Linked DNA regions of Siphonobacter curvatus. The protein of the gene in region 2 interacts with the protein of the main gene of each other region in a pairwise test. Links are inferred from orthologs where the notes say so. Each region holds a gene or a part of one and is shown on either strand. Other genes may lie near its edges.

Region 1 (17,031 bases), on a different replicon or contig from region 2:
CACCTAAACCCAATACCTTGAAATCAGCTCTGGAAGGCTTTGTATTGATTCCCATTGGAAAAACTTTTATGCTGGTTCCCATCCTTGATGTATACGACATTTACGAAATTACCGACGAGCATACGACCGATAAAATCCGGATTGCTCACAGTAAACGTTCAGTAAAACTGCCCCAACAAAAGCTGATGGTGGGCGGCATCTGGAAACAATTTCCTACTTCGTCGGATAAAGATCAGGTATTAACTACGGATGTCCTGGAACGATCAACGCCGAAACAAAGCGGTAAACGCTATTTGGAAATTCATTACTTCGTTAAATAAATGGCTTTGACTCAGTCCCTAGCACTGGTATGGTCAGATCCATTACACATGCATTAAATAGGGTTTAACCCCTCTTACCCTATGCGTATAGAACCCTTCGGAACATTCCATTACCATCCGCGTGAACAGTTATGGATGGCTGTCGTCGACCATATTTCACCCACCCATCAAGTCGAGCTAAGCATCGGTACGGATCACGCTCAAGCGGACTTATCTGCCCAGATTAAGCTCCTAGAAGCTTTCGTTCTTGACTACGCTTCTATTATGGATAGACTTTATCAGCTCATCCATCAGTCTTATATGAATACTTCAGAGGAAAAGACTTTGGAGGAAATAAAGACCATGTATTTTCTAGCAGCTGTAACTTTACAAAAGGACAACCGAACTTGGTGGTTAGTTTTAGAACCTAATTTTGATGTTCCAACCATCTATAATCATTTCCAAAGATTTACTATGATTGAGCGTCAGATTGTTCCTTTATTTTAGTTAATTCCGTGTCAAATACGTTTGAAATGAATAAAAAGCAGGCGTTAATGATTAGAAAACTATAAAATGAGAATAGAAAATTTAAAACCATTTTACGGGCAACATTGTGAAACAACGGCAACGGGGACTTTATTGTATCAACTTGATATTGAGCTTTCTGAACCCATGCTATTTGGGATAGGGCAAGGACTTGGTTTCATTTTTTGGAATATGAAAACCATGGACTTCCCTTTCATGGGAGGACGAATTAAAACTGATTTACTGACCCAAAATATTGCCAAAAACTTAAATCTTGAATTAATAAGTAAAGAAACGTCTTCCACTCAAAAGGCTTGGACTAACGTAAAACAACTGATCGACAGCGGAAAAGTGGTTGGGCTAAAACTGGATTGTTATCATTTAGAATATTTCTCGAATCCATTTCATTTCGCAGGGCACTATGTTGCAATATATGATTACGATCCTGAAACAGCATTTTTGATAGATACCCAACAACAAGGTATACAAGTAAAAACAAGTTTGGAAAGTTTAGCTCTAGCAAGAAACGAAAAAGGACCCATGTCTTCGAAAAACTTGTATTACACGCTAAACAAGACCAGCGAAAGCTATGATCTAAAAAATACCATTCTTACCGCTATTCGTGCTAATGCGACTGATTATGTAAATCCACCCATCAATAATATCGCTTACAAAGGAATTTTAAAAGCAAGCAAAGGAATACAAGAATGGTATGATACAAGTGATGCTATTGAAAAAGAATTTAAGGCCTGTGCTATACTTATGGAGAAAGCAGGAACAGGGGGAGCTTTATTCAGAAATTTGTACAGAGACTTTTTACGAGAAAGTTACGACCTCTTGAAACTTGACATCCTCAAACAGGCACACGAAGAATTCATTGACATTGCTACCACTTGGACGGAAATTTCAAATTTGTTTTTACAAGTCAGTAAAACCCAAGATCGAACGTATGTTGAACAAGCAACTAGCCTTTTAGTACAACTCTCAACGAAAGAAAGGACTGTGATGCAAAAATTGTCAGAAATTTAGTCTAACATCCTGTTCGCTTGTGACTGTGTCATGGGCCTTAGCGGAGGTGTTTATAGCATTGCTTTTACGTGATACGTAATTAGATTATTTACGTTTAAGCCAAACGACCTAAATCGATCCTACTAAGTCATAATTGATTTAGGTCGCTTGGCTTATTAATCCTTTCTGTAATCGTTTTTTAAAACTCATTTAGACGTATTCGTAACGCCTTCGCTAGTCATCACGACTCGTTTCAAGGTCCCGTTTTTGTTATACTGTAGTTTATCAATGCATATCGAGCGGCTAAAGCTACTGCCATCGGTTTGAATACCGCCGTTGTGATAGATGAAGTACCATTGCCCTTTATGCTGAACAATCGCCTGGTGGTTGGTATTACTATTGCCGGCAATTTCATTGAGAATGCCTTTGTATTCGTAAGGACCTTCGATTGCATCGGCCACGGCATACGCAATTTTCTCCGGGAAACCCGTCGCGTAACTCAGGTAGTATTTGCCTTTATGTGTGTGAATCCAGGGAGCTTCTGTAAAATCGAAACCGGGGAACTGAACTCGTTTAATTTCTCCTTCGATTTCAATCATATTTTTCTTGAGCCGGGCATAATAGCATTCGCGATTGCCCCAGAAAAGCCAGGCCTGATCCTTGGCATCGATATACACCGTAGGGTCAATACAGGCCCAGGAATGGGAAGAGGCGAAACAATCCTTGTTGGTAAGCAAGGGTTTGCCCAAGGCATCTTTGTAAGGGCCCTCCGGTCGATCGGCTACTGCTACGCCAATACCCGACCAATTCGTGCTGATGTACCAATAATATTTCCCGTTTCTTTCAATGACCTGACCCGCGTACGCATCTCCACTCTTCGCCCAGGGGAAATCCGTTATTTGTAAGGACACGGGATACTGGGTCCACGTTTGTAGATCCGTAGTTGAATACACCAGCCAGTCTTTCATTTTATACCCACTTTGTCCACCCGCGAAATCATGGCCCGCAAATAACCACAGGGTATCCCCTTTCACCAGAGCCGCCGGATCAGCCGTATACGCATGCGTGATGATGGGGTTTCCTTTGGAGGTGAAGGTGTAGCGGTCGGAAGCCTCGACGGGTTGTAGTAAGTCGTTGGGAACCCCGCCCCATTTCGCCTGCAGGCGGCGGGCTTCTTCGCGGGTAATGCCGATGACACTGCCGTGCCGGGGATTAAAGTTTTTGGTAAAGGACTCGGGTTTATCCGTAAACTGGTACAAATCGGTGCTCCGCTGAAACTCATACCGCAGGTTGGTGTACAGGTCATACATCAGGATATACTCATCCGAATCATTGCGTTTGAAGACACTGGACCCTTCTACTACAATCTTTTTATCCGAATACGCATCCAAGTACTTAAAATCCTCCACCCAGGGTCCGCTCAGCGACTTCGACGTGGCCTGTTGAATGCCATTTTTAATTTCTTTCCCGTTCTCATCTTTGGTATTCCCCTTGAAGAAGAGATGGTAGGTACCGTCTTTGTATACAATATCGCCGTCAATAGCCCCGTACTTGGCCCGGAACATCAGTTTGGGCTCTGCTTCAAAGCCCGTGAAATCCGTATTAGCGTAGGCGGAATAAAAATCAAGCTTGGCATCGTCTTTGAAACGTACGGTGAAGTAAATCAGATACTTTTTGGCCTGTGGATCATAAATGGTTTGCGGAGCCCATACCCATTGTACCTTCCCAAACGTCTGCGGATAGGTTTTGGCTAAATCGATACTTTGGTGCGTCCAATCCACCAGATTAGTGGATCGCAACAGGACAATCCCCGGATTGCTGCCCCAACCATTTTTTCCGACGAACATATCGGTCGCCGTCAGGTAAAAGGTATGTCCATCCTCCCCCCGTAACAAATGCGGATCCCGAATTCCACCCGTTTGCGAGATGTCACTGGAGGCAAGTATAGGCTGATTATTGTTTAAAGCATACCAGTGAATAGCATCCCTGCTGATGCCCAGGCGTAATTGCTCCTGCTTAAGCGGGTCACCCGACCCCTCGAAGTAAGCAAATAGGTACCCTTCAAAAGGCGATGAATGCTTCTTGGTTTGAGTAAAAGCGGATACACTGCCTAGCAGGACGAAGAGGACAGTCAGTACTCGGTTACGTAAAATCATTTGAGAAGCTAAGTATGATACGAAAGAAAGAGGTTTACCGGGTTTTTATTCAGGCAAAGATGTAAGCTTCTGTGAAAGATTTCCTTGTCCGAGAAGTTGTCATCATTCATCTGGGCTCATGGAGTGCGGGCCTCACTTTTGCTGGAGCTTGGGGCGGTGATGCTAGGTATCCGTTGCTTTACGACGAATCTGCATTTCTGGAGAATCCTCTACTCGTATGTTGAAACGAGTGATTCATACTCATTGCGGAGCTATCAATCGTAAGAATTTCGCTGTTAGTATTTAGTATAACGTCACCCCTGCCGTTGTTGGTGACGCTACGCTAAACACCAACAACGGCGACAGAGCCCAGCATCTTGAACAGTTGTGATACAAGCCTTGAACCTTACAACCATTTAGCCACACCTCCGTGGTGTGAACAAGTACCCCTTCTACTTCGGCTAAAACTGTAGGTTCCATCCCTACATAAAGCAGTTGCTCCTATGGGCAATGAATGATAATATGTCGGAGATTGAACTCTTTCTCCTGAAGAATTAGTGTAGTATTTCTTATTTGAACTTACTTTTCCTCTGACTTTTGAAGTAGTTGGGGCTTGCTTATTGACTAATGGCTGATTCGTAAGGTATTTAAGGCTAACAAATCCTATATTACCTTGATAGTGAACTTTGATCCAACTGCAATCACAATTCTCAGCCATTTCTACACTAGTACCTGCTGGGATTATGGCAAGTACTGGATAAAAACTATCAGGTCCACTTCTAAGATTTAAGTTAGCCGAAGCGTATTTATAACTTTGCCCAAAAGTTGTTAGTGAACAAACGAAAAGTATAAGGTGCAATAGATATTTTTTCATAATTTATTTGCATAAAAATCTTCGTAATCTTGAATTACGTTCACCGTTTTCACCGTTTAGTGACGCTACGCTAAACACCAACAACGGTGAAAACGGTGAAACGGCAGAAATTAATTAATATACAACGTTACTTCTGTATAGCCAACCGATATACAGGTTGAAATTAGAATCTCTATATTCTACCTTAACCCAATCGCTTAAAAATTTCGTTATAACTATACTAGCATTTTTGGGAAGTATCCCTAGTACCTCAGAATCTGTTGAAGGAGCTGAGCGTAGATTGCTTCTTCTTACAACGGTTGATTGTTCATATGTAAAATCTGAGGAATTATAACTAGAGCTACCCGAACTGTAAGGGTAATCATAATTTGTAGAAGGATAATAATCTGACTTTCTTTTTTCCTCTTCAATATAATCAGATAAAGATTTTGGATATGTGGTATTATTAGATCGGTTTGGTATGTCTGTACTACGGGATTCATTTTCATAGCCCCATTTGACACCACAATGCGGGCATCTTTGGCCTACTCTTGAATTTGCAGATACTGGCTTATGACAACTGCCACATCTTTTTGAGACATGTGTCTGTGCATTAGTAGTCAAAAAAAAGAACGATAAATAAAAAACAAGAGAAAATGCTTTCATAAAAATGTTAAGGTAAAAGTGAGGGTTTTGTACAAAAGTCCTTATAAGATTATATTCTTAAGAATTCAGTTCATTTATAGAGTATAGATATCAACAACATAAGGTTATCAAAAACCAAAATTTATTTTTTTCCTCTTTTTGAGGATCCCTTGCTTTATAGGCGTTTAGGTTAAGCAACACAATGAACAGCAATCAAAAAGTAGCTTAAACAAAAAGACCCACCAACCAAAGCCAGTGGGTCTTTCCTTTATACTAAAAACACTTAATTCAACCGAAAACTGTTCTTTCCCACCAACTGCTCCAACCCCTTAATCAAATCATTCGAAACGTTGATTTTATTAAAGCGACTTTGCAGCGTTACTTCTACCGGACTTTCCGAGTCTTTGAGTTTCACGAATAAGTTACAGGTGCCCGGATTCTGCTTGAACAACTCGCTCAGACTGGCTACCAATTCGCCGCTGACTTCCTGTAAGTTAATCTCCAGACTCAACTGCTTACACATCTTCTCCCGTACTTCGGGCAGAAGCTGAATCTGGGTCGCCTTGAACTCGTACTGGCCCTGGTTCCGCCAGCTGGGTTGTAGTTTTCCCCGAATGTACAGGAAACGATCCTGGGCTACATACTGACCCATTTTGACGTAATCGTCGCCAAACAGGGCCAGTTCCATGCTTCCGGCGTAATCTTCAATCGTAAACAGACAGAAGGGATTACCATTCTTGGCGTATCGTTCCTGATACTTGGTCACGATTCCGGCAATGCGGACGTCGCGGTTGTACCAGTTTTTTTCCTCTTCCGAATCGCGGAAACGGTCGAGCGTAATATCGCAGAAGTTATCCAGCTCAATCCGGAACTCATCCAGCGGGTGACCGGAAATGTATACGCCAATCACATCGCGTTCCTGGTTGAGTTCGATCATCCGGGCCCAGGGCTCCGTCGACGGTACGCGGGGAGCCATCATGTTGGCTCCGCCGCCCCCACTCATCGCTCCGAAAAGGGACACCTGAGCGGCGGCTTTTTCTTCGTGGTGTTTGTTGGCGTATCGAATCAGTGTTTCAATAAACGTACCCGTTCCCGTATCGGCAAAAAACGCCGCCCGGTTAATGCCAAAGCTGTCGAAGGCACCGGCGTAGGCCAGCGATTCCAGCGTTTTCTTGTTCACCGTACGCAGGTTGATCCGCGTAACGAAATCAAAAATATCCTGGTACGGACCATTGGCATTTCGTTCCTGAATGATGCTATCCACGGCCGCATCGCCCGTACCCTTGATTCCACCCAGGCCAAACCGAATCTGCTTCTTCTTATTAACGTTGAATTCCTTGATGGATTCGTTCACGTCAGGGCCTAATACGTCGAGACCCATCCGGCGGGTTTCCTCCATGAAGAGCGTAATCTTTTTGATGTCGCCCAGCTCGTTGGTTAAGTTGGCCGCCATGTACTCTTCCGGATAGTGGGCCTTCAGGTAGGCTGTTTGGTAGGCTACGAACGCGTAACAGGTCGAATGCGACTTGTTGAAGGCGTACTGAGCGAAGGCTTCCCAGTCGGTCCAGACCTTTTCGAGTTTTTTGGCATCCAGGCCTTTGGCTACGGCTCCTTCCATGAATTTGCCCTTCATCTTATCCAGCGTCGCCCGGTCTTTCTTACCCATGGCCTTCCGCAGTACGTCGGCGTCCCCTTTGGAGAAGCCCGCCAGTTTCTGCGACAGCAACATTACCTGCTCCTGGTACACCGTGATTCCGTAGGTATCGGCCAGGTATTCTTCCATTTCGGGAAGGTCATACACAACGGGTTTACGTCCGTGTTTCCGATCAATAAATTCAGGAATGTACTGAATTGGGCCGGGTCGGTACAGGGCGTTCATGGCAATAAGGTCCTCAAACCGCGTGGGTTTTAGTTCCTTCATGTACTTCTGCATCCCCGGACTTTCGTACTGGAAGATCGCGTAGGTTTCACCGCGTTGGAATAGCTCGTAGGTCTTGGCGTCATCCAGCGGTAAGGTATCCAGATCAATCTCAACGCCGTGGTTTTGCTTAATCAGAGCCAGAGCGTTTTTCAGGATCGTCAGCGTGGACAATCCCAAAAAGTCCATCTTGATTACCCCGGCATCCTCAATTACTTTCCCTTCAAACTGGGTAATAAACCAGTCCGAATCTTTCGAGGTACACACGGGAATAATCTCCGTCAAATCCATCGGAGCAATGATGATCCCCGCCGCGTGGATACCCGTACCCCGAACGGAACCTTCCAGTTTCAGGGCTTCGGTTAGCACCTTTCCGGCGACGGTATTGGATTTCATCGTATCCCGCAACTTCTGGATATTCTGAATCTCCTCGCCGCCCCAGCCTTCTTTATCCTTCACGCCGCCGGGTCCGTCGATGGGAGCCAGCAGGACGCGTTGCAGGTTCAGATCCAGGGGTTTTTCCGGAATCAGTTTAGTCAGGATATTCGTCTCATCCAGCGGTAAATCCAGTACCCTGCCTACGTCTTTAATGGCCGATTTGGCTTTCATCCCCGTGTAACTCACAATCTGGGCTACCTGATTACGACCGTATTTTTCGACGACGTAATCAATGACTTTCTGACGACCGGCATCGTCAAAGTCCGTATCAATATCGGGCATGGATTTCCGGTCAGGGTTCAGGAAACGCTCGAACAGCAGATTGTACTTAATCGGATCAATGTTCGTAATCCCGATGCAGTACGCCACCGCTGAACCCGCCGCCGAGCCCCGGCCCGGTCCGACGAATACGCCAATGTCGCGCCCCGCCTTGATGAAGTCCATTACAATCAGGAAGTACCCGGCGAAGCCCATCGTTTTGATGGTATGCAGCTCGAAGTTGAGGCGTTCCTCGGCTTCGGGCGAGATGGTTTCGTAGCGTTGGCGGGCTCCTTCAAACGTCAGGTGACGCAGGTATTCCCACTGGTTCAGGGTATCATCGGCGTGTACCTTGAATTCGTTGGGAATGGGGAAGTTGGGCAGCAGAATGTCTTTCTTCAGTTTCGGATCGAAACACTTATCGACAATCTCCTGGGTATTGTCCAGGCCTTCGGGAATGTGTCCCCAGACCTGCAACATTTCGTTCTTTGTCTTGAAATAAAACTGATCGTTGTAAAAGGCAAACCGCGAGCCGCGGGGCATGGCCTCGTCATCCGAGAAGTCCTTGGCCGAGGGCGTACTCTGCTTTTCACCGGTGTTGACGCACAGCAAAATGTCGTGGGCGTTGGCATCCTGCTGATCTACGTAGTGACTATCGTTGGAAACAATCACCTTTACGTTATGCTTGCGGGCAAACTTGAGTAGCACCTCATTGACCCGCTTCTGATCGGGGATTTCGTGATCCTGCAGTTCGACGTAGAAGTCTTCGCCGAAGATATTCAACCACCACAGAAACTCCTTTTCACCTTCCTCTTCGCCCTTCCGCAGAATGGCTTTCGGTACGCTGGCTCCAATACAGCAGGTCGTGGCAATGAGGCCTTCGTGGTATTGCTCGATCAGGGTTTTATCGATACGAGGGTACTTGCCGTACATGCCTTCAATAAAGCCCAGCGAGCAGAGTTTGACCAGATTTCGGTAGCCCGTTTCATTCTTAGCCAGCATCAGCTGGTGATACCGAACGTCTTTCTTTTCCTTGGTAAACTTCCGCTCATGCCGATCCTGTACCACGTAAAATTCACAGCCTACAATAGGTTTTACCCCGTGTTTTCCGGCTTCGGCCACGAATTTGAACACGCCGAACATATTACCGTGGTCGGTAATGGCTACTGCCGAATGTCCGTCCGCCTTGGCTTTCTTGAACATACCGCCAATGTCAGCGGCACCATCGAGCAGGGAAAATTTGGTATGGCAGTGAAGATGGGAAAAATGCATAGTAACGGGGCTCTCTATCCTACAACAAAATCAAACTTGAAGATACGATGAAAAACGTAGGAGGGCAAGTTAGGTTCCAGCGGGAGACGTTTTTCCGTGAAAGTTTAATCATGCGTGATAACCAATATCAATACCGGTGGATAACTAAATAGATATCACTTATTAGAACCTATATTGATATAAATTCATGGCTTTATCATCCAAGTATGCTTCATTGTCGCTTAAACATCCCATACATTTAAGCAAGCACCTCTTTTCCTTTTGTAAGGATATTTATTACACTGGCAAAATGGTGGAGTTGATGTCTTTTATTGTTTGGGAAGTGGCTCATGTACTAAAACTTAACCGTCGTAAAAAGTACCTTGCCTTTAGCTCTCGTACACCTCATACAGTCATCGAAGAAGGAATCATTCAACGGACTTCCGACCCGGAATCACTTCTACACGAACTAGAAGAAACTTCTGCCGACTGGCTTTTTTGCCTTATTACGCCCTCCCTTGAGTACTGGTGCGTTTCGCAACGTGAAAAGCATCAGCTTTATCATAAAACCGCCGGTGCTACGCAGGCTAAGGTGGTTAGTACCTTCGATGAAGAAATCAAAAGTCTCTACATTACGCAGGCTAATGTTATTTTGATCGCCTCGGGCGGCTGCATTTTCAGGAGTAATAACCAGGGCATTTCGTTTCAGCGGGTACTCCAGTTGAGCAGTCCTATTAGCTGGTTTCTGTTCAACAACGGGATCGCCGAATTGCCTTCGGGTGAATTGTTCATTGGCGAATACGGTTCCATCTGGCAACAAACGCGGTGGCAAAGTCTGGCGTATTTTTATCATTCAAAAGATCAAGGACTAACCTGGCAGCAGATACGCTCACTGCATGAACGGGGGGTTAACAAACACGTACACGTACTCAAGTACAGCACGCTGCTACAATCGCTGATCATGACCGACGGGGATAACCACAAGAAACTGTGGATTAACTCTTCGTTGTCTTGCTACGATCAACTGAATCGGTTCAAGCGTAATCAGGGCTGGAAGATGGTAACTCATCTACACCTGTTCAAAGGAGGCTATACATCCATGCTTGATGGCAGTAAAAGGATGTTTTTAGGTTCGGACTATATGGGAGGTACTAACTTCCTGGTTTCCACCACTGACGGGAAACGCTACCAGAGTCTGATCATTCCAGACCCTTACCGTCGGTGTCCGATTATGAATATGACGTACCTAAAAACGGCAACCCATACGGAAATCTGGGCTTCGTTATTTTGCGGAATCGGGAGATCTACGAAATGTTTGATCATGTATACGGATGATGACGGACTTAACTGGCACAAGTTCCTGGAGTACGATGGCTCCCGCTATGCCATCCACCTCATAAGCCATACAGAAGCCCAAACTGGCTATTTATACTTATCTGTCACTAGTACCGAATGGTCAACCTACCGCGTTTATAAGATCAGACGCTCCTAACCTTTCCTAGTACTGTTTTACTTCCCTGAAATAGACTCATGCTTATTTTCAGGGATTTTTTATTTATTTTTAATGACGTTTCATCCTTCTTTTGACCAATCCATCGAAATTTTTACCACTTAACTCATTCTTAACAAACTATAAGATTTTTTTTTATACTTTTAGCCTATACCTCGTACCGTTAGGTAATGGTAGACTTGGCTTGTTCCGTCTTTCCATGGTTAACGGTCGGAAAGTCCAGGAGGGTATCAAAAATTTTATTCACTATAAGCCAATTACTTACCTGTTAGATATCACCACATTTGTAGAAGCGTTTGTTGCATTTACCTCATTCTAGCGAATATAGAGTTTAAAGTACATCGATAGTATTGTTAATACAGCCTGGCTCAATTGATAGTTGACAGTCATTTTACTCATTTTCATGAAAACAGCTCTTTTTACTCATTCAAATTCCCCACTCCAAACCCATAAAAACCACTCTCTGATCTAGTAGCGTATCCCTTTATCTTTCATCTATATGAAAAAACTTTACTATTTACTCTTTCTTCTTTTGTTATGCGTAACGAAACCATCCTTCGCCCAACAGAGTGGTAATGAATGGATTAATTACCAACAAACGTATTTCAAAATTCCGGTCACTCAGAAAGGAATATACCGGATCACCTACGCCGAGTTACAAAACGCTGGTTTTGATCTGTCTGCCAACCCTCAACAGATTCAGGTGTTCAGACGAGGCGTTGAACAAGCGATTACCGTTGCAGGTGAAGGTGATGGCAGATTGGATGGCAGCGATTACATTGAGTTCTTTGGGGTAGGTAACGACGGCTCTCGGGATGCTGAGCTGTACGTACCCAAGGAATCGCAAACCAACCCCTACGTGAGTTTATTCACGGATAACTCTTATTACTTCCTGACCGTCAGTCAAGGAGCCAAAGGGAAACGGGTAGCTAGCTCTACGCTTGCCAAAGGTGGCCTAGTGGCAGAAAAGTATCACCTGGAACAGAGTGTGACTGCTTATAAGAGTACGTTTGAAGTCGGTGCCTCCTTTGATGCCTCAAACGGTTTTCAGGATTACCAACAAGGAATTTCTGTGAGTGAATTCAGTGCCGGGAAAGGGTATTTGGATACTTATATTAAAGTAACAAACGGGAGAGATTATTCGCTAGCGGTTAGCAATCCCTACCTAGAAGGCCCTGCTCCCAGCCTAGAAGCTTCTTTTTATGGAGTAAATAAAGGTAGTCACCAGATTGATCTTAGCGTTGGCAACTCTTCCGTTACTACGGTTTCGTTTGCCAATGTACAGTTGAGCAATACCGCCAAGCCTTTGGAGTGGGCAAACCTAAGTACTACGAATGCGGCAGTACGAGTAACTTCAAAAGCTGGTTCTAATGCGGTAGTCTACTTTAAATTGAATTATTCGCAAACGTTAGATTTAAATCAGGTTACTATCGGTAAGTCCATTCATTCACGACCCAATGCTTCAGGCACTTCCCTGTTCCAGTTTAGTAATGCTACCGGCCAGGATCAAGTCTATGACGTTACGGACTTAAACAATATTCAGCGAATCACGAGTACTCTTTCAGGCAGCACACTCGAAGCTGTTGTAGGCAATACGCAGCAGACGCGGAATCTCTGGGTCAATCGATCAGTAAGTAACGTATCCAGAATTGAACGAGTTACGTTTCGTTCCATTACTCCGGCTGACTATAACTATCTTATCCTCACCCATAAGTCATTGCAACAAGCAGCCAATGACTATGCCACTTACCGGGCATCTAGTCAGGGTGGTAGCTATCGGCCCCTAGTAGTAGATATGGAGTTAATTTCCAACCTGTTTAACTATGGTGAAAATAGTCCTTTGGCTATTCGCCGTTTTGCTGACTATATGGCTAAGTCAGGACCTGCGAAGCATTTATTTCTGATTGGAAAGGCTATTGCTCCGCAATACTTCCGACTCATTTTGGGCACCAGTGAGGCGATGAATGATGTAAACTTAGTACCTACGGGCGGCTGGCCAGGTTCGGATTGGCTGCTCGTCATGGGAATCAACGGCAAGCCAGCTAACGTACCCGCACTTTCAGTGGGTCGATTGAATACGACCACTTCGGATGAAGTATACGCGTATTTAAACAAGGTAAAAGAGTACGAAAGTCAACCCGTAGCCCTGTGGCGGAAGAATTTTCTGAACCTGAGTGGGGGGCGTGAGTTTTCCTACGAAATTCCTACGTTTAGAAATTTTGCTGCTAATTATTCCAATACCGTTAAAAACGCACCTTTGGGCGGCAATCCGAAGATTCTTTCCAAGCAAACCACCGCGAATGTAGAGTTCTTTGACGTTTCAAAAGAAGTGAATGCGGGACTAAGTATGATTACCTTTTTCGGTCACTCGGGTCCCGGCTATACGGACATTGACATTGGATTGGCGACGAACAGCAACTTCAACAACAAGGGTAAATACCCGATTATGTTTGTGAATGGCTGCGAAGCGGGGAACATCTTCTCGAATGACAATATTCAGACCGTTGGTACCAACTGGGTCAATACACCCGATCGGGGAGCTATCGTATTCCTAGGTTCTTCGTTTTTGGGATGGCCGAGTTATCTGGATCGCTATTCCAGCCTTCTGTTCCAAAATCTTTCAAGCTCCACGTACCTCAATAAATCATTTGGCGATGTGCTGGTAGCTACGACCACTCGCTACGTATCGGACAACCCGAACAATAAAATGACCGTAGGACACGCCCAGGAGTTTAACCTGCAGGGTGACCCGGCCATTGTTCCCTTCCCCTTAACTAAGCCTGATCTGGCTTTTGACGCGGGTAGTCTGTTTGTAGAATCAGGAAGTACCTCAACGGGAAATTTCAAGCTGGGTGTAGCCGTTAGTAACCTAGGAACCGTCTCTGGTTCTCCTGTTAAAGTTTCATTGAAACGAACGGCCAGTACCGGTTCTGCGAGTACTACCACCGACCTGGGCACGCTTACATTCAATCCAGTCCGGTATCGTGATACGCTTTATTTCGATGTAAAGAATACATCCAATGCGGTTACTAATAATCAAATCAACGCCGTGATTGACGCAGAAAATACCATTGATGAAGTGACGAAGAGTAACAACCAATTAGGCTTTGACTACGTGATTGATGCTCCGCTGCCCGTTAGTTTAATCTATTTCAGAGGACAGGTTGAATCCAGTACTGGTAAAAACTTTACCGGTATGGATGTGACTACTATCCCCGAGAACGTAGGCGTACTATCCTGGAAAGTAACCGACGAGAAAAACATCGTAGGTTATGGCGTAGAAAAAAGTGTAGACGGGAAAAACTGGTTTAGTATCGGCTTCACGCCCTCGCAAAATACTTCTTCAGCGTTGTATACGTTCTACGATACGAAACTCCAGGTTGGCAATAGCTATTATCGCCTGAAAATCGATGAAGCCTCAGAGCCGGATCATTACAGCAAAATCATTGCTCTCAGCTTGGCTCCAACCTATGGATTGGTTGCCTACCCAAGTCCAGCGGATGCGGATGTTACCATCCGTATTAAAGAAAATGCCGGCAGAACGGCTACTGCTGTCAAAGCCGTTCTGTATAGCCCCATGGGACAAGCGGTGTGGAAGGGCGAACTTCAAAATGGTACGGTTACTATTCCTACCCAGAGTTTAACCAATGGCCTCTACCACTTACAAGTCAACGACGGTACGGCCATTCAAAAGCAGAAGATTGTCGTAGCTCACTAAGGGCTTTATTTCACACAGAACAAGAGCCCCGCTGTTCGGCGGGGCTCTTGTTTTATACGCGAAGACTTGTCCTGGCGACTGCCGTGCGGGCCTGGAAGCGTGCTCAGTACAGCCTTTCAAAATCCATTTGATTTAGAAACGACCGATGCAATCTAACCCGTGTTTCGGAACCAGTCTACCAACGCTTACCCAGCGGTAAAGCGTTGGTGTTTTACTTCTGAACGACGTTCACCCGGTAATAAAACGGAGAACTATAAAAAGCACCTCCCGTAATGTTAACGCCAGAATTCGTACTAGAGAAGCTCTGCCCCGTCGTTAGTTTCATGGTGCCCCGTAGCTCGAAGTAATCCCCCGCATTGACACTATCCGTCGGCAGCTTCAAGGCCGTGATCGCTTCGGTAGCACTGACCGAAATGATACTGCGGGGATAGCCCGTCGTATCGTTTTTCGTGAACGCCGAGGCTGGAATGGATTTCAAAGCAGTGGCATTGACCGAGGCATTTCCGCCATTGGTTTTGGTGTTGTCAACAAAGGCCACCGTCAGATCGTACGAAGCAAACAAGGCTCCTTTGTCAGGCGTAATGGCTTCGGCCGTGAAACGCATCGCGGTTGTGGCGAAGGCCGCTTTATTGAACGAAAATGTCCCCGACAATACCGGATAAGGTCTCACCGTCCGCACATACCCTCCGTTCTCCATATCAGCAGCATCCAGTCGATCGATCATTTCCGTTTTACAGGCTAGCAGAGCCAGCATCAACAGGGAAAATCCAAGTATATATTTTAAAGAGATCATCGGTTTTAGCAGTTAATTATTTCAACAAATTAGCTGGATTCGTATCCCAGAAGACGGGTTGGCCAATACTGGACTTTTGCTTGGCATTGGCGTTTCGCGTGATGTAGGAAGTGGGATAGTACAGCGAACGGGGGAACGTTCCCGGATTAGCATCCAGTGCGGGTTGCAGGTTGGCGGGTTTACCCGTACGGCGATACATGTTGTAGGCCTCGATGCCGTTGCCGTATAAAGCCAGCCAATATTCAGTAGCAATGATGTTGAGGCGAGCATCATCCGTTGTGGCCGCGTCGTAACTGGCCATGACTTTGGCAACGTACTTGCTCACTTCATCAGCCCAGACAATCTTGTTATCTGTTTCAAAGGCTGTAATCTTCCCCCCTTCCGTAGTACTCAAAGCAAAGCTTCGCACATCGGTCATGGACTTTTCAATAGCCGACTGTAACAGCGATTTTGCCGATCCCGTCGTGCCCAGCGTCAGGGCTGATTCAGCCAGCATGAAATCCACGAATGAACGCATCAGGATGGGTTGAATGCCGGCACCACCCGCACCAGCACCCAGAAATACACCCGTCCCGGCGTTGTTGTCGTACAAACCACCCGCCGGATACAGTCCAAAAGCCGTCCGCAATAACCCATCCGGTGGGATACCTTCGTTATTCAGGTGATCCCGCCCCCAATAGCCCACATCCGTGGGTAAGCAGAAGTAATCCGTAGCCGCATAATGCGTAGGCTTGGCATTAGTAATACACCGCAATGCATTGACATCCGTGGGATTCTTCGTCGTTTGGCGATAGAAGTAATAACGCATCCGGGGATCGACAAAGCCTTTGGAATAATACATTGTCCCCATATAGGCGTTAGACTGGTAATCACCCGCCCCCGTATTGCTGTATCCATATCGCGGGTGTCGCGTATCCGGATTGGTTAGGTTGGAGCCGTATTTAAAGGTGAAGTTCTGAGCCGTTGTTGAAATAAGCTTTCCTTCCGCAATCAAGGCATTGATACCAGCCGTTGAGCCAGATTTGTCTATCAGACGACGATTCAGGTATATTTTCAGCTTGAGGGCATTAGCGGTCCGCGTCCAGCTATCCTTGTTACCCGAAAAATACAGATCACTGGTGGGGCTACTTTTCGAAGTGGCCGCCAGATTGGCAATGGCGTCGTCGAGGTCTTTCAGAGCCGCCGTATATACAGAAGCACCGGCATCGACCTTCGGATTAAAGTTGACCGGGTCAATGGCTTCCGAATACGGTACATCACCGAAGAGATCCACCAGATTCACCAGCACCGAAGCCCGCATGATCCGGGCCACCCCGGCGTGGAAATAAAGCTCCGATTTTTCCGCCAGCGGAATCAGGGTTTTAATGTCCGTGAGCAGGGTCGCGTACGAAACGTTCCAGAGGCCGTCGTAATAGGCTGGAGAAACGGCATTTTCATAAATGGCGGAACCCTGATTCAGCATACGGGTCAGTCGCATGCCGGGATCGCTACTTTGGTTGAAATGACTGGCGTAACTTAGCTGAATCTGATTCAGCAAATAATTAATATCCGTATTAGACGTAGTTACCGCGTTGGGATTGTCTAGTAAGTCCAGCTTACAGGAACCTACACTGAGGCTCAGGGCCGCTATTAAGGCCACACTAAATTTCTTGATCATGGTTCTGAAAGGGGTAGTTCCGA
Region 2 (13,545 bases):
GGTAATAAATTTTTGACGGAATCTTCCCTACCGATAGTGAAGTAGAATCTGATGGCATAAAACGAGAAAATAGATTAGGTCTCTGAATGTTTTAATTACATAAGCCTTAGGCTCTAACACGTCCACAATATTGCCATAAAGAGTCATAATAATCGCTTTTACAATTCCGTACTTCGGGGATTTGTCTTACTTCAGCTCTAGTTAGATGAGATACTACTTTCGCGTAGGGCTGTTAGCCTGAAGATGCAGAACGCCTCCATAAGCGTCAATACAATTAACGGGAACTCTATACTGCTTTAATAGTCTGATTACAAGCAGAAAACACTGTAAATGACCTTCCAGGTAGAAAAATAATCTGTCCATCGGCAAACCGTTCCTTTATCCGAATACGTACTTATCTATTGCCAATAAACCGGCAATTTTACATCACTGAATCGGTCAGAAGAGTGGCGGCTTTGACGACCGATGACGTCTACTAAGGCCTACCTACGACGGTAGATAGGTCTTTATAAAGCCCATCTGCGACGGCAGATGGGCTTTTTGATTAAGCGAATACACTAACCGTTACCCATGAACGAAGCGAATAGCCCTTGGCTCTAGTAGTCCCATTAGACCTTCGCTACCCTATGATAGGTTACAAGAAAGAGAGCTTGCTGCTATTAAAAATGAGTTTACCACTGGCCCAATAGCTTAGTAGAAATCAAAGTTATCTTCACGTGTATTAATACAAGTGTTCCTCCCCTCCACCTTTTCGTATGAAAATATTACTACTAGGAGCCACTGATCGAACCGGGAGAGAAGTCCTTAGACAAATTCTGGACGCAGGAATTTGGGTCAATGTGGTGGTGAGGAAGCAACGAAAATTAAAGCTGATTCATTCTACTCTTATCGTATTTGAAAGTGAAGTTCTTGATCCGGAAGTTCTTAGGAATGCGATGCAAGGTTGTGACGCTGTACTAAGTACCCTTAATATTTCAAGATACTCTGACTTTCCCTGGAGTTCTTTGCGAACCCTGAGACTTTCTTATCTAACACCCTTCAAAAGGTTCTTACGATTGCGGCTGACTTAAACTAATTGTCATTAGTGCATAGGGCGTCCATGAAACTCGGCAAGACATTACGTTTTGGTACCGCTGCTGGTTGATTGATCGAAGTAATATCGGTGCTTTAGAAGGCTATCTGCGAGTAAGTGGAAGGGGGGAGAAGCGTTCGGAAAACGTATCAAGGTTAGGGAGACATCGTCTGGCGTCATCGTTTACGGCAGAGAAGATTTTGTTTGACGAATACTTGCGTCACTTCTGAGGTATTCCAAAGCAACCTTCTAGACGAAAAAAGCCCGGCATTCGCCGAGCTTCCTTCGTTTTCTCATCTTCGTGCTGGTACTACTCAGGTTAAAGTTGATCCTCTTCAGAGGCTTGGCCTTTTTCTAGGCCCTGTATCTGTAAATAGGCGTTCAAATAATTCCGTAGGTGGATGATTTGAGGCGTTTCTAGATGTGCTACGATTTCACCACTGGTTTCGTCTTCATCTTCCCGGTTCACGATAAGGCTTAAGGTCAATCCGGCATCAGTAGACAATTCAAAGTCTTCTACTTGAATCTCTACAAAGTCCACTTCACTGGGCACCCCTTCGAGGCCGGGTTCAAAAATAGTCAAGGAGCCTGCATCACAGGCCAGATTTAAACGTCCCATTGAGGTATTGTTTAGTTATACACTCTCAAAGATAGAGCTAGATAAACCCGACTCTACTAAGCTTGGTTGCTCTTCTGAAATGCTTCAATTCAATATTGCTTTCATAAAAGATTTATCTATAGGGCCTTTCGGGTGTCACAAAGACTAGTAAGACATTCCATTCTCAGTCAAGTAAAAAAGTTTATAAGTATCAGAGCTAGAACCTACGTAATGCTTTTCCTGGGAGCGGATATTTTCCCGCGATAAGCCCCTAGAGTCGCTAACGGCCTACGAAAATGTGTTAGCATTAATTGAATCGGCTACGAGCCGCCTTATAGCAAAAAGAGGCTAACCTATTACGAGCTTTTGTTAGCTGGTGATGGATTCTTATGCCGTTTCGGAAGTAATGTTCAGGAGGGTGTACGTTGTATAATCAACCGTTATACAACGTACACCCTCCTGAACATTACTAGTAAAACGTACCTAAAAAGACAGTTCAGTCGGCCTCTTTCTCCCAGTTCGTTTGCTAAAAGCCCTTTCTACTAGCTAGTTCCGTAGGCTACGATTTTGCAACTCCTTCCAAAGGGCCTTACGCTTTTTGGTATAATCCATCAAGGTCGGAATTATCGCCCAACTGGTCACGGCTACCAAGTAGGATTCCAGTACAAAAGCCAACCCAGCAATTATGGCTACCAGTAGGATCATAAGAAGACTTATTTGTTGCATTTTAGCTTTTCGGGTCAATAACTGATCATTAGAACGCTGCTGGAGGCTAGCTGGGTTGTACGAGCAGGAAGTAAGAATCGAGGTCATCGTTTCATTCGTTTGAACCTCAAATTAATACACTTTCTAATGCGGTTAACCAGGCAAAGGGATGAGAGGTCTTCTGATGGGCTAACGGGAGCCCTTAGCAAACGACTTGGCCTCTTCCCTATCTTCATTTGAGGCTTGTTTGCTTGGGTTCAAGCAGATCCCAGCGGTTGCCGTATACATCTTCAAAAACAGCAACCTTGCCGTAATTTTCCTCTTTCGGGGGCCTAATGAACCGGATACCCGCTTGCTGGAATGCCCGATAATCCCTTTCGAAATCATCCGTGTAGAGGAAGAGAAACACGCGTCCCCCGGTTTGATTGCCAATACGGCTTTCCTGAGTGGTACCGTCTGCTTTGGCTAGCAGTAGAGCACAGGAACCATCGCCTTTGGGAGCTACAATCACCCAGCGTTTGGTCTCGCTTAGCTTCGTATCTTCCAGTAAGGTGAAGCCTAGCTTACGCGTGTAAAAGTCAATGGCCTCATCGTAATCGCGGACCACTAGTGTCAGGTGAGCAATGCGTTGGTTCATACCAGAGGAGTCATAAACGTATCAAGCTACCGGAGAGTATCTACTAACACGTACCCTTTCATAGTAGAAAGAGTACTGGCAGCCGTATTTATTGACACGGTTGCCAGGAAGCTGATTCACTAACAATTAAAGGACGAGACCGATGTTCATTGGACAGTATTCAATAGCCTCCGCATTTTCTCGTTTCTCTCGTACAGGATCGTAATGATACGTCAAATAGAAGATAGTATCGGTCTTTTTGAATTCGTCTGGAAGATCAAGCACTGCGGCTCCATACACCACATTACCCCTTTCGGGATATGGATTAGGCATGCCCGGCTGAGGTTCTAGAAAGTCAACGATTGAAGCCCTGACCGGGCAATAAGGTAGCTTATACTGAACAGCCACACACCTACTGGGCCCGAGAACTTCCGCTTTATCTTTTGAACAGGTGATTAGAGTAAAGGCTAGCAAACCGACGAACCAAACGGAAGTTCTCATAGGTACAGAGTGATTGGTTAGCGTATAGACCCTAAAGTTGCTTTAAATGTTGGAATGACCCTTTTAAAGCAACACCGCTAGGTACAGGCTTTGAAAGCCTGTACCTAGCGGTCAGAGTGATTTTCCTAGAAAAGCTGTACTTGCCCTGACCCCTACTTCGATTTAGCAAAATGATCATAGGCCAACTTAGCAATGTCAGCTATGATTTGTTCATTTTTGTCAATGCCTTCCGTTGAGTTCGCTACGAATACACTAATGGCGATGTGTTTGCCGTTGGGTAAGGCAATAAAGCCGACATCATTAACCGCACCCATCATTCCTTCCTTGTTCGTACCCGAGGTGCCCGTCTTGTGAGTCACTAAGGTACCCGCAGGCAGTAATTTCTTGAGTCGATTTTCACCCGTAACCGTTCCGGTCATTACTTTCCATAAGAAATCATGACTACCCTTCGAAAGAATTTTTTGCTGATAAAATAACTTCAGTAGATCGAGCATCGCCGCCGGTGTGGTCCAGTTGGTATACTGAACGTCCCAGTTTCCCTTCGCCTGCATGGTTTCTTCTGTCTCTCGAATAGCCACTTCTTTAATACCCAACTGGTGAATAAAGGTATTGACGTTCGTAGGGCCACCCAGCAGCCTAAAGAGGTAATCGCAGGCACTGCCGTCGCTCTCAGCGACCATATAGCGGATGATCTCAGACAAGGGCAGATCTATATCAGCGTTCGGATGATCTTCTCCCATCGGACTGTGCAAACCGGGTACGATGTCACTCTTTTTCACGTGCATCTTTTGATCAAGTTTGAACCGTCCTTTATCGACTTCCTTGAGTACAGTTAACGCCACATGAAACTTATACACACTCTGCATCGGCAAGTGTGTATCGCCATTGAGGAATACGGTCTGCTTGGTATTAAAATCGTAGATACCCACCCCAACGGTTGCTTTTTTGCCTTGGAGGAGTTGTTCAATTTGGGTCTGCAAGGGCTTTACCTGGGCCTGCAGTTGTGACAGCGTAAAGAATAAGCCAAAAACTAGTAAGAAGGGGATTCGCATCAGTGTAATGAATGAAGATAGAAAATGAATGGAAAGAGAATTCGATTGAAAAGATAAATTATTTATATCTAAAATCCCTGTAAATACGATAACTAGCCGTAGATAATTAGAGGGGTGAGACTTATGGGGCAGCAGGCCTGCGTAATGCTGTCTAGCGATTCCTTCTTATCGTCTTTGTTTTTCTTTTAACGCGTAGGCATAGGTCCAAAGATCCTCGTAGATTCCGAAGTAGTACTTGAAAAGAGCTTTGTCCGTCAGCGTGGTATTGCTAAAGAGAATGACGGCTACATCTTTGGTCAAATCCGCCAGCATTTCTGTTTTTACACCGGGATCCGTACCGCCGTGGCCAATTTTTGTGGCTTTATCTTTGGTAGCCCAGAATATTCCGGAATTCAGTCTACTCAGGTCCACATTAACGGGCTTGTTTTCCGGCGTAAACTGGTAGCGTTGCATGGTCTCAACGCTCGTTTTTTGCAGGATTCGTTTACCCTGATAGGAGCCGTCGCCCAAGAGGGCAATGAAAAATTGGGACAAATCCGCTACCGAACTCCGGACACCCCCGTCAGGATACGTAGCTTCCCCGTACCAGGGAATTAATTTTAACGTATCCGTCTGGTTATCGTACAGCTTGGAATGGCTGGCCGGATCGATTTCCCGAAGAAACCAAGCGGTCTGTTTCATTCGTAAGGGCTTGAAAATCCACCGTTTGCTGTATTCATTCAAAGGCATCCCTACGGCCTGCTCTACGATATAGCCCGCTAGGGCAGCGGCTATATTGGAATATTCCCGGTAAGAGCCCGGCTTATGGTTCAAGAAGTTTTCTTTCGCGTAAAACTTCCCCTGAGGATCAAAATAGCTTTTCAAAAATTCTCCCAGTGGGGTAGGGTGATCTCCTCCGTAGAAATACGTACTGTCGTAAATGGGTGTTCGGTCGGTAATACCTGACGTATGCGTACCCAGGTTGCGGAGCGTAATCTTCTGCGTAGGATAATAAGGATTAATAACTTTGAAAGGCAGATAAGTATTAATATCCTCATCTAAAGACAGCTTTTTATCTTCGATTGCCTTCATCATACAAACGCCGGTGAACGTTTTGCTGATCGAAGCGAGGTTAATAACCGTATGCGGCGTAAAAGGTGTCTTTTTTTCAAGATCGGCATATCCATAGCCCTTCATCCATACTACTTTTCTGTGAATGATGATGGCAGCAGCCAGACCAACTGTCCCGGATTCCTTTCTCTTTTTTTCGAGCAGTGAATCCAACTCATGAGCCGTCCATGGAGAACTTGAAATTTGGCCCGTTCCGGGCACAAAAGACAGCAGAAAAAGTACTGAGCTGAGGATCAATCGAAAGGACTTCATGGGGTAATTCGAAGATTTCATTTCTTTTCACAGAAGCTAGCGTAGGTAGGAAACCGTTTACCTGGTGGCCATCCAACCTATTGCTGACAAAGAAAACACGGAGAGCGTATTAAAAATCGCTGTACTTATAGACGATGACTAAACGACGACGAATAACCCTCAATGGTTGATAGAAGCACACCGACGTTACTTTTCCCGCATACATCGTCGCTTATTTTCTGTTGAACGCCGAAAGCTGATTGCTATATTCGAGTAACTTACTTTTGGGCATGTCGCTACTGGATAAAATCATTGCGTATAGTTCGTCGCACCGATTGCTGAGCCATATCGTATTCTGGCTGTTAGTTGCTGTTATCTTCCTCAATCGTTACGATATCGAGGAGTTTGAGGAGCTTGATAAAATTCTTTATCGGCATTGTTACTACATAACGGTTACCATGATTGCCTCCTATTTCGTAGCCTATCTTATCATTCCTCAGTTACTTAATCCGGATCGTTATTACATGATCCCTCTTTTATTCCTTGCGGGAAGCTATCTAATTTCAGTACTATCCCGGATAGCCGTCATTTATTTAGTCGAACCGTTGATTAGGACACCTCCTTTTAAGCAGGAATCTATCGGGGAGATTATGACGGATATTCCGAAGCTGGTTATGCATTATTTCGCATTGTCTTTTTCCATGGCCTGGATTTTCGCTTTTGCCAAGTTAATGAAGGATCAGTACATCGGGCAAAAGCGACGTTTAGTGTTAGAAAAGGAAAAAGCTCAGGCCGAATTATACGCCTTGAAAGCACAGCTTAATCCTCATTTTCTTTTCAATACGCTTAATAATATTTATTCCTTATCTCTGATTAATTCGCCCGTAACTTCTCAATCCATTGCAGACCTTTCCGGAATACTAGATCATGTACTGTATCGCTGCAATCAGCCATTTGTACCCATTTCCGGAGAGATTAATCTTATTAAAAATTACCTTGCTCTGGAAAAATTAAGGTATGATGAGCGGCTTCGGATCAACTTTACTCATTATATCGACCAAGATGCCCGTATTACACCGCTGATCCTGTTATCTCTGGTTGAAAATGCATTTAAGCATGGCACAAGCGATGACCTAGAAAATCCGGTAATTGATATTGCACTTGATCTCAGCGATCAAATCTTTCGTTTCAAAATTACCAATGATTTTGTAGCGGAGCCGGGCCAAACTTACGGTGATCGAATTGGACTGGCGAATATTCGGAAGCAGTTGACGTTAGTCTATAAGGATGACCATAGCCTGCTGGTTTCAGCCGAGCATAATCACTTCGACGTTACGCTACAAATCAATTTGAGGAACTATTGCTAAGCCTATGAAAGTACGATGTCTTCTGGTGGATGACGAACCCTTGGCCATCAACCTAATCAAAAACCACTTATCTCATCTGGATAGCTTTGAAGTAGTAGCCAGCTGTCCCAATGCGGTTAAAGCCCTGGAGGTACTTCGGTCAACACCCGTGGATCTTTTGTTCTTGGACATTAATATGCCTAAACTTACGGGACTGGAGTTTCTCCGAGCCTTAAAAAATCCGCCTGCCGTGATTATTACGACTGCCTATCGGGAATATGCACTGGACGGATATGACCTGGATGTAGTGGACTATTTGCTAAAACCTATCACTTTCAATCGATTCATCAACGCAATAGACCGTTACCTGAGACGTATAGCAGTGGTCAATCCGGTTGAATCCGTAGCCAGTCAGTCATTTTTGCATGTACGTGCTGCGGGTAAAATCCACCGTTTGCCCTTAGATCAGATTCTGTTCATTGAAAGTGTTAAGGATTATTTAGTCTTTCACATGCCCGATCATACCATCACGGCCAAGTACAAAATTGGGGCCATGGAATCAGAAATAAAGAGTAGGTCTTTTTTACGGGTACATCGATCGTTTATCATCAACACCGATAAGATCAGTTCTTATACCGCCAGCGAGATTCAACTGGGGAAAATCGAGATTCCGATTGGGGCAAGCTATAAGGAATACGTGTATAAATTACTGGAAAGTAGCAAGCTTAATTCTTAGCAATCGAACTAACCTTCATCAGAGTTGATAGGGGCAAGTTTCTTTTACAAATAGCGTAGTTTTAAGCGGTACTCATCAAGGATAACCGTATCGCTTCCTCATACAGAAATAAGTTCATCCTGATGAAATACGCCACTTTGCCAATTACCCTGTAAGTCATTCCAGCCACAACGAACCATTCCTTTAAATACGCGGGGACGAGGCGTCATTTCAATACTGCTAAGATCCCTCGTTTCAATGAGTTCCCGGTCCATATCCTGATCCATGCGGTTTTCTAATACTTCCCGGATTATATCCAGCTCTTTAGACCATTTTACCTTTTCGCCTACTTCGAATTTGCGTATCATAACGAGTTACGTTTATCTGTAAATCTGCTTAGACGATCTTGTAAATGCTAGCTAAAAAGGACGACCACCTTATCGCTTACGCATTCCATTTATCGAGAAAATTTATCCATTTATCGGGCAAATAATACCAAATAACGAATAGTAACAATATTTTTTAGCCTCCATGCGTGCTTTGTTAGGTAATCCGTATTCGTCCTGCCCTCTTAGAAACGGTTACCATTCAGTATTGACTCTGTTTCTGTAAAAGTAAATAACTGATATTCATTATTCCCAGCCGCTACGGGAAATGAATTAACCCCACCTTTAATACGTATAGACTTTGTCTGTTTTATACGGGCAAAATCTGTAGCTCTATTTCCGTTATGAAAAAGATTATTTATTTACTGCTTATGGCTATTGTCCTGGGAGTAATCGGCGGCTTACTCGAAAGTCATACACAAACACATGCCTCTTCACCAGGGGCCCATACCTCCCGTTAGAAGAGGTGTCATCGTTGGAAAGGATCGCGGCTGGAGTCACATACGACTTCCACGCCGTCCAAGATGCTTTGCAATAAAAAAACCGTCCGGCAAGGCCAAACGGTTTTTCAAGAATTAACCCACACCTTTAACTTAATCGGTGAATGACAAAGTTAGGGAGAGAATAGCCTGAAAACAGGATTATTCCTCCCTATTTTCATTTTATTACCATTTGTTAGTAAAAAAGAGTATTTTTTTGAATATATTTTCCTATTAACCTTCTAACTAGGGCTTTTCTTTTACAAAATTCTCCTCTAGTCCAAGCCCAGTACAACCTGATATTTTTTCTTTCCTGCTTCTCTTAACGTTAGGGTTAAAAAGTCGGTATAACTCGACATACTGAATTCCTGAAATTTTTCACCCGAGAATTCATCACTTTGCCAGCCATCCAGGCACGTTTTCATTTGCTGTATATATTCTTTGTGGACTTGCAAAGCCTGTTCTTTCGTAGGAAATTCTGCCAGAATCGTTTGATACTTCATTTTTTCCTGTTCGGTTTCCAATAAAATTTCGGAAGGCTTTCCGGGTAGAAAGGCAAAGGCGGTCTGGTAATGTTCCGTTATGCCCGCTTTCTTATCCGTACGAGTTTTCTTTCCTTTAATCCGCGAAAAATGATCTTGGTGCTGGGCTAGCAAAAAGTGAATCCGATCACAGAAACTCGCCGTTTCTGCGGGTAAGACAGATTCCGACGGAAGCAGGTATTTTCGGATCAGATAATCTCCCGTCTGGTTCGGATCGGTTGAGGAGATTCGCAACGTGTACGTACCAGACGCGGGTACTGTATATTTCAGTTTCTGGATACTAAAGCCCGGAAACTCTTCATGATCCGTTTGAGTCGTTACTTGTTTATCGGGCGTTTCCAGGGAAAAGGAAACGCGGTACCAATCCGAAGCTACTTCCAGCCGTACTTCCTCTCCGGCGTTTAGGGTCAGGGTATAGGAATCCGCGTAGCGTTTCTCAGCATCTGCTGCATCTGTTTTACTCAAAGTGCCTTTCACTACATCATACGCAAACGCCTGCCCAGCCTGCAAGGGATGAGCATCCAGAGCGGTTTGCGAAGCGGCAGGAGCCTTTACGGTTACCGTTCCTTTCTTACGGACCGGCTTACGTTTTTTTACTTGCTGAGCAAAGCTGGTAAAGGCTAGTAAGCTCAATACTAATAATAAAAAGGATTTTCTCATACACGACAGGAGAAGGGGTTTGAAACAAGAACGCAGACAGAAGCTAGCTTCTGTCTGCGTCCGGTATAAAAAAATAAGAATACTACATCCGTACCAGTTGATTGCCCCGTAAAACCGGCAGGACATCATACAAGTCATGTTGTAGACAATACGAAATGTCTTTGTGAATGCCTAATCGGTGCAGGCGGCGTACGTGGGAAGAATTAGCGACAAAGCCCAGTAAATCATTTTGAGCTCCTACGTACAAGCGTTGAGCCATCATAGCGGCGTCTTCGGAAATCATGAAGTCATTCTGCAACCGATTCACCAACGCTCCGGCAAACAGGGTATCTTCCAGGTTGGGTTTGCCTTTCCAGCCCGCACATAGCACCAGCACGTCGTACTGCTGCGTTCGCAGATAGGCTGCTAATGCTTCCAGGTTCAGAAATGACCCAATCATCACTTTCACTGCAGCCCGCGACTTAGTAATAGCCAGCGTACCATTTGTAGTGGTTACGGCAATGGTCGAACCGACAAACTTTTCGTTCATGTAACTGAAGGGAGAGTTATCCAGATCGAAACCATCGGGAGTCATGCCGTTGCGTTCTGCAGCGGCGTAGTAGCCCTGATCGCGTAGTTTAACACACTCATCGATACTCGCCACTGGAATAATCGATTGTACGCCATATGCGAAGCCAGTAACCATACAGGAAGTGGCCCGAAAAATATCCACAACCACAACAATAGCATTATCAATTTTGTGCTGATACAGCAACTCGGGAGTCAGGCAGACGTCTATTTGTTTCATTCGTGATGGGCCACGCGGAGTCATCTACTCCAATTCGCGGCGGCAAAGATACTGAATGTTAGGAGGGAAGCGGTACATCTGGCTAACAATACCGGGATTAACCAGACTTTACCAGTCGAAATCCAATCCCAGACTATTTTTTAATTCGAGCAGAGCGGGATTTTTCTCAGCGAGATAATTAAATTTTTCGGCCTGCGTATAGGGCTGACGACTCGTTTGATGTTCAACCAGAAAGCCGTGAATTTGAATTTGACCGTTCTTTAGCGTCTGCCGCAGGTACGTCAGCAAGTCCGTTTTCAAATCGCTGAGTAGTTCCAGTTGTACCGGATTGTCCAGCCCTAACTGAATAACGTGCCCTTCCAGGGTGAAAACACGATCCAGCATAACCACTTCCGTCATCGAGCCTTTTCCCCGACGAATTTCTACGAATTCTGCCCAGGCCTTGTGGAGGTCTTCTTCCGTATACGGCTGTCGAAGTTGAATAATGGCCTCTTTCTGTTCCGAAGAAGCTTCTGATTTCTCCTCGAAATTATTCAGGTCAATGGTCACCTTCAACCGGGAACTACCGTTCATCGCTTTGACTGGGCGAGCAGGCGGTGGAGGCGTAACCGGCTCCGCAGGCACTTCTGCCACCACGGGTGGAGCTATTACGGGAGCAACCACAGGGGTTGGCTCAGGTGCAGGCGTTTCTGCTACGACAGCAGGAAGGACCGGCGTAACAACCGGGGGAGGAGTAACGGCCGTTTGGCTAACTACGGGTGACGTTACGGGTTCAGTTGACTTTTTTTTTTCGGCTTCTTCCGTATCGGACTGCGTAGGCAACCCGGCCAGATTGAGTACGGAAGGCAGGTGAGCCATCTTCGAAAGCGTAATCTCAACGTGCAGCCGTTGCTGTTTCGCCTGTTTGTAATTGATGTCGCACTGACTGCCCAGGCTCATCGCCGATAGTAGGAACGACAGCGAGGTTTTCGCCGATTGTTCGAGGTAACGATTCTGGACCGATTCAGAAACTTGTAATAAGCGTACCGTCGATGGATCTTTACAGACCATCAGATTTCGGAAATGCTCGATTAACCCGACCACAAACTGGTGTCCGTCGAAGCCTTTTCGCAGAATTTCGTCGAACAGGAGCCAGGTCTGGGGTACACTTCCTGCCAACAAAGCATCAGTCAGGCGGAAGTAATAATCGTAGTCCAGAATGTGCAGGTTATTCAATACATCGTGGTAATGAATCTGACCATCCTTAGAAAAGGTAACGTTCAAATCGAACATCGACAAAGCGTCCCTTAACCCACCGTCGGCTTTCTGAGCGATCAGCTCCAGAGCATCGTACTCCGCTATAATGTCTTCTTGCTGAGCGATCGAGGCCAAGTGATCGGCCATATCCTTGATCTGAATCCGGTTGAAATCAAAAATCTGACAACGACTCAGAATCGTGGGCAGAATTTTGTGTTTCTCCGTCGTCGCCAGAATGAAAATGGCGTAGCTCGGCGGCTCTTCCAACGTTTTTAGAAACGCATTAAAGGCACTCGTCGAAAGCATGTGTACCTCGTCAATGATGTACACTTTTTTACTACCCATCTGGGGCGGATAGCGTACCTGATCGATCAGGTTCCGAATGTCTTCGACGGAGTTGTTGGAGGCCGCATCCAATTCGTGTACGTTCAGCGAAGCATTGTTCTGAAACGCCACGCAGTTTTCACATTCCCCGCAGGGTTCTACGTGATCGTCCAGACGAAGGCAATTGATCGTTTTTGCCAGAATACGGGCACAGGTCGTCTTGCCTACGCCCCGTGGACCGCAAAACAAAAAGGCCTGAGCCAGGTGATGGGTTCGAATGGCGTTTTTGAGCGTCGTTGTAATGTGCGACTGTCCCACTACCGAATCGAATGTCACCGGACGATACTTCCGTGCCGAAACCACAAACTGCTTATCTTCCATGCCGTGAAGTTACGAACGGATTTTCGTTTGTCCTTCGGGAAAGGGCCAGCTTGTTCCTCAAAAAAAGCGGCGACAAGGCTCCGTTTTTTGCGAAGATTTGCCGCCGTCCTTCTGTTCCTCAAAGCGTTACGAAAAAAGGATTACCGGATCGTAAATTCTTCTTCCGGTAAATTTTCAATCTGGTTGTACACGTCATCGATCAGCAGATACGCATCAATCGATTGCAGGTGCACCATATCCGAACCGTGCTCAGCCTGTAGTACCAGAGCCCAGTGCTGCGACTCATTTTTTCGCCATAGCTCGGCATAGATGCGACGGGAATCCACCACCAGATATTCCTGCAGACTTTCGAGACTCCGGTAGTTTTCAAACTTACTCCCCCGGTCGTAATTACTACTACCCGCCGAAGAAACTTCAATCAATACCGTCGGGTTCAGCAGCGTATCGACCTGATCGTCCGAAAATTGGGGTTCACCCGCCGTAATGGCCAAATCGGGATACGTGTAGAAATTCTTGTCGGCTACGAAAACTCGCTGATCGTCCGTGAAACAATGCCCGCTTCCCCGTTCGCTTAACTGCTCTTGGATAGCCCGGCTCAGGTTGGCCTGAATGGCATCGTGTACGCTAACGGTGTCGGCCACTCGCTCATTCAAACTACTCATGGCCAGGAGCTGGCCGTTGAAATACTCGCTTCGTACGGTTGTGGTACGCTCGATTTGCAGGTATTCTTCCTGACTAATAAATGTTCGCTGAAGGTTAGCCATAATGCATGATTTATTTAGAAGTACGAACACAAGTAACTCA

Evidence for each region.
Region 1: the proteins of C5O19_RS24225 (region 2) and dnaE interact in binary tests that used the Escherichia coli proteins (3 or more experiments, as listed by UniProt). The link is inferred for Siphonobacter curvatus from one-to-one orthologs.

Annotation. Positions count from the first base shown.
Region 1 is NZ_PTRA01000001.1:3,682,904-3,699,934, forward strand. The notes cover bases 5,549-9,725. They hold dnaE (DNA polymerase III subunit alpha), read right to left. Parts: upstream 9,352-9,725; coding sequence 5,749-9,351; downstream 5,549-5,748. Other genes in these bases: C5O19_RS15285 (beta propeller repeat protein), read left to right, coding at 9,653-9,725. In the rest of the region: C5O19_RS26165 (hypothetical protein), read left to right, coding at 1-320; C5O19_RS15255 (hypothetical protein), read left to right, coding at 402-806; C5O19_RS15260 (BtrH N-terminal domain-containing protein), read left to right, coding at 873-1,853; C5O19_RS26290 (family 43 glycosylhydrolase), read right to left, coding at 2,039-3,988; C5O19_RS15270 (DUF3761 domain-containing protein), read right to left, coding at 4,374-4,841; C5O19_RS15275 (SH3 domain-containing protein), read right to left, coding at 4,956-5,486; more of C5O19_RS15285, read left to right, coding at 9,726-10,822; putative type IX secretion system sortase PorU2, read left to right, coding at 11,340-14,558; C5O19_RS15295 (hypothetical protein), read right to left, coding at 14,770-15,351; C5O19_RS15300 (SusD/RagB family nutrient-binding outer membrane lipoprotein), read right to left, coding at 15,368-17,008. UniProt on the Escherichia coli protein: DNA polymerase III is a complex, multichain enzyme responsible for most of the replicative synthesis in bacteria. This DNA polymerase also exhibits 3' to 5' exonuclease activity. The alpha chain is the DNA polymerase catalytic subunit.
Region 2 is NZ_PTRA01000008.1:134,227-147,771, reverse strand. The notes cover bases 10,326-13,246. They hold C5O19_RS24225 (DNA polymerase III subunit gamma/tau), read right to left. Parts: upstream 12,742-13,246; coding sequence 10,909-12,741; downstream 10,326-10,908. Other genes in these bases: C5O19_RS24220 (Uma2 family endonuclease), read right to left, coding at 12,882-13,246; C5O19_RS24230 (2-phosphosulfolactate phosphatase), read right to left, coding at 10,326-10,800. Outside these bases: C5O19_RS24290 (acyltransferase family protein), read right to left, coding at 1-58; C5O19_RS26565 (NAD(P)H-binding protein), read left to right, coding at 756-1,070; C5O19_RS24280 (hypothetical protein), read right to left, coding at 1,392-1,691; C5O19_RS24270 (VOC family protein), read right to left, coding at 2,608-3,012; bla (class A beta-lactamase, subclass A2), read right to left, coding at 3,645-4,544; C5O19_RS24255 (serine hydrolase domain-containing protein), read right to left, coding at 4,710-5,906; C5O19_RS24250 (sensor histidine kinase), read left to right, coding at 6,176-7,252; C5O19_RS24245 (LytR/AlgR family response regulator transcription factor), read left to right, coding at 7,257-7,967; C5O19_RS24240 (hypothetical protein), read right to left, coding at 8,066-8,314; C5O19_RS24235 (hypothetical protein), read right to left, coding at 9,087-10,013; more of C5O19_RS24230, read right to left, coding at 10,096-10,325; more of C5O19_RS24220, read right to left, coding at 13,247-13,505; C5O19_RS26115 (hypothetical protein), read left to right, coding at 13,511-13,545. UniProt on the Escherichia coli protein: Part of the beta sliding clamp loading complex, which hydrolyzes ATP to load the beta clamp onto primed DNA to form the DNA replication pre-initiation complex.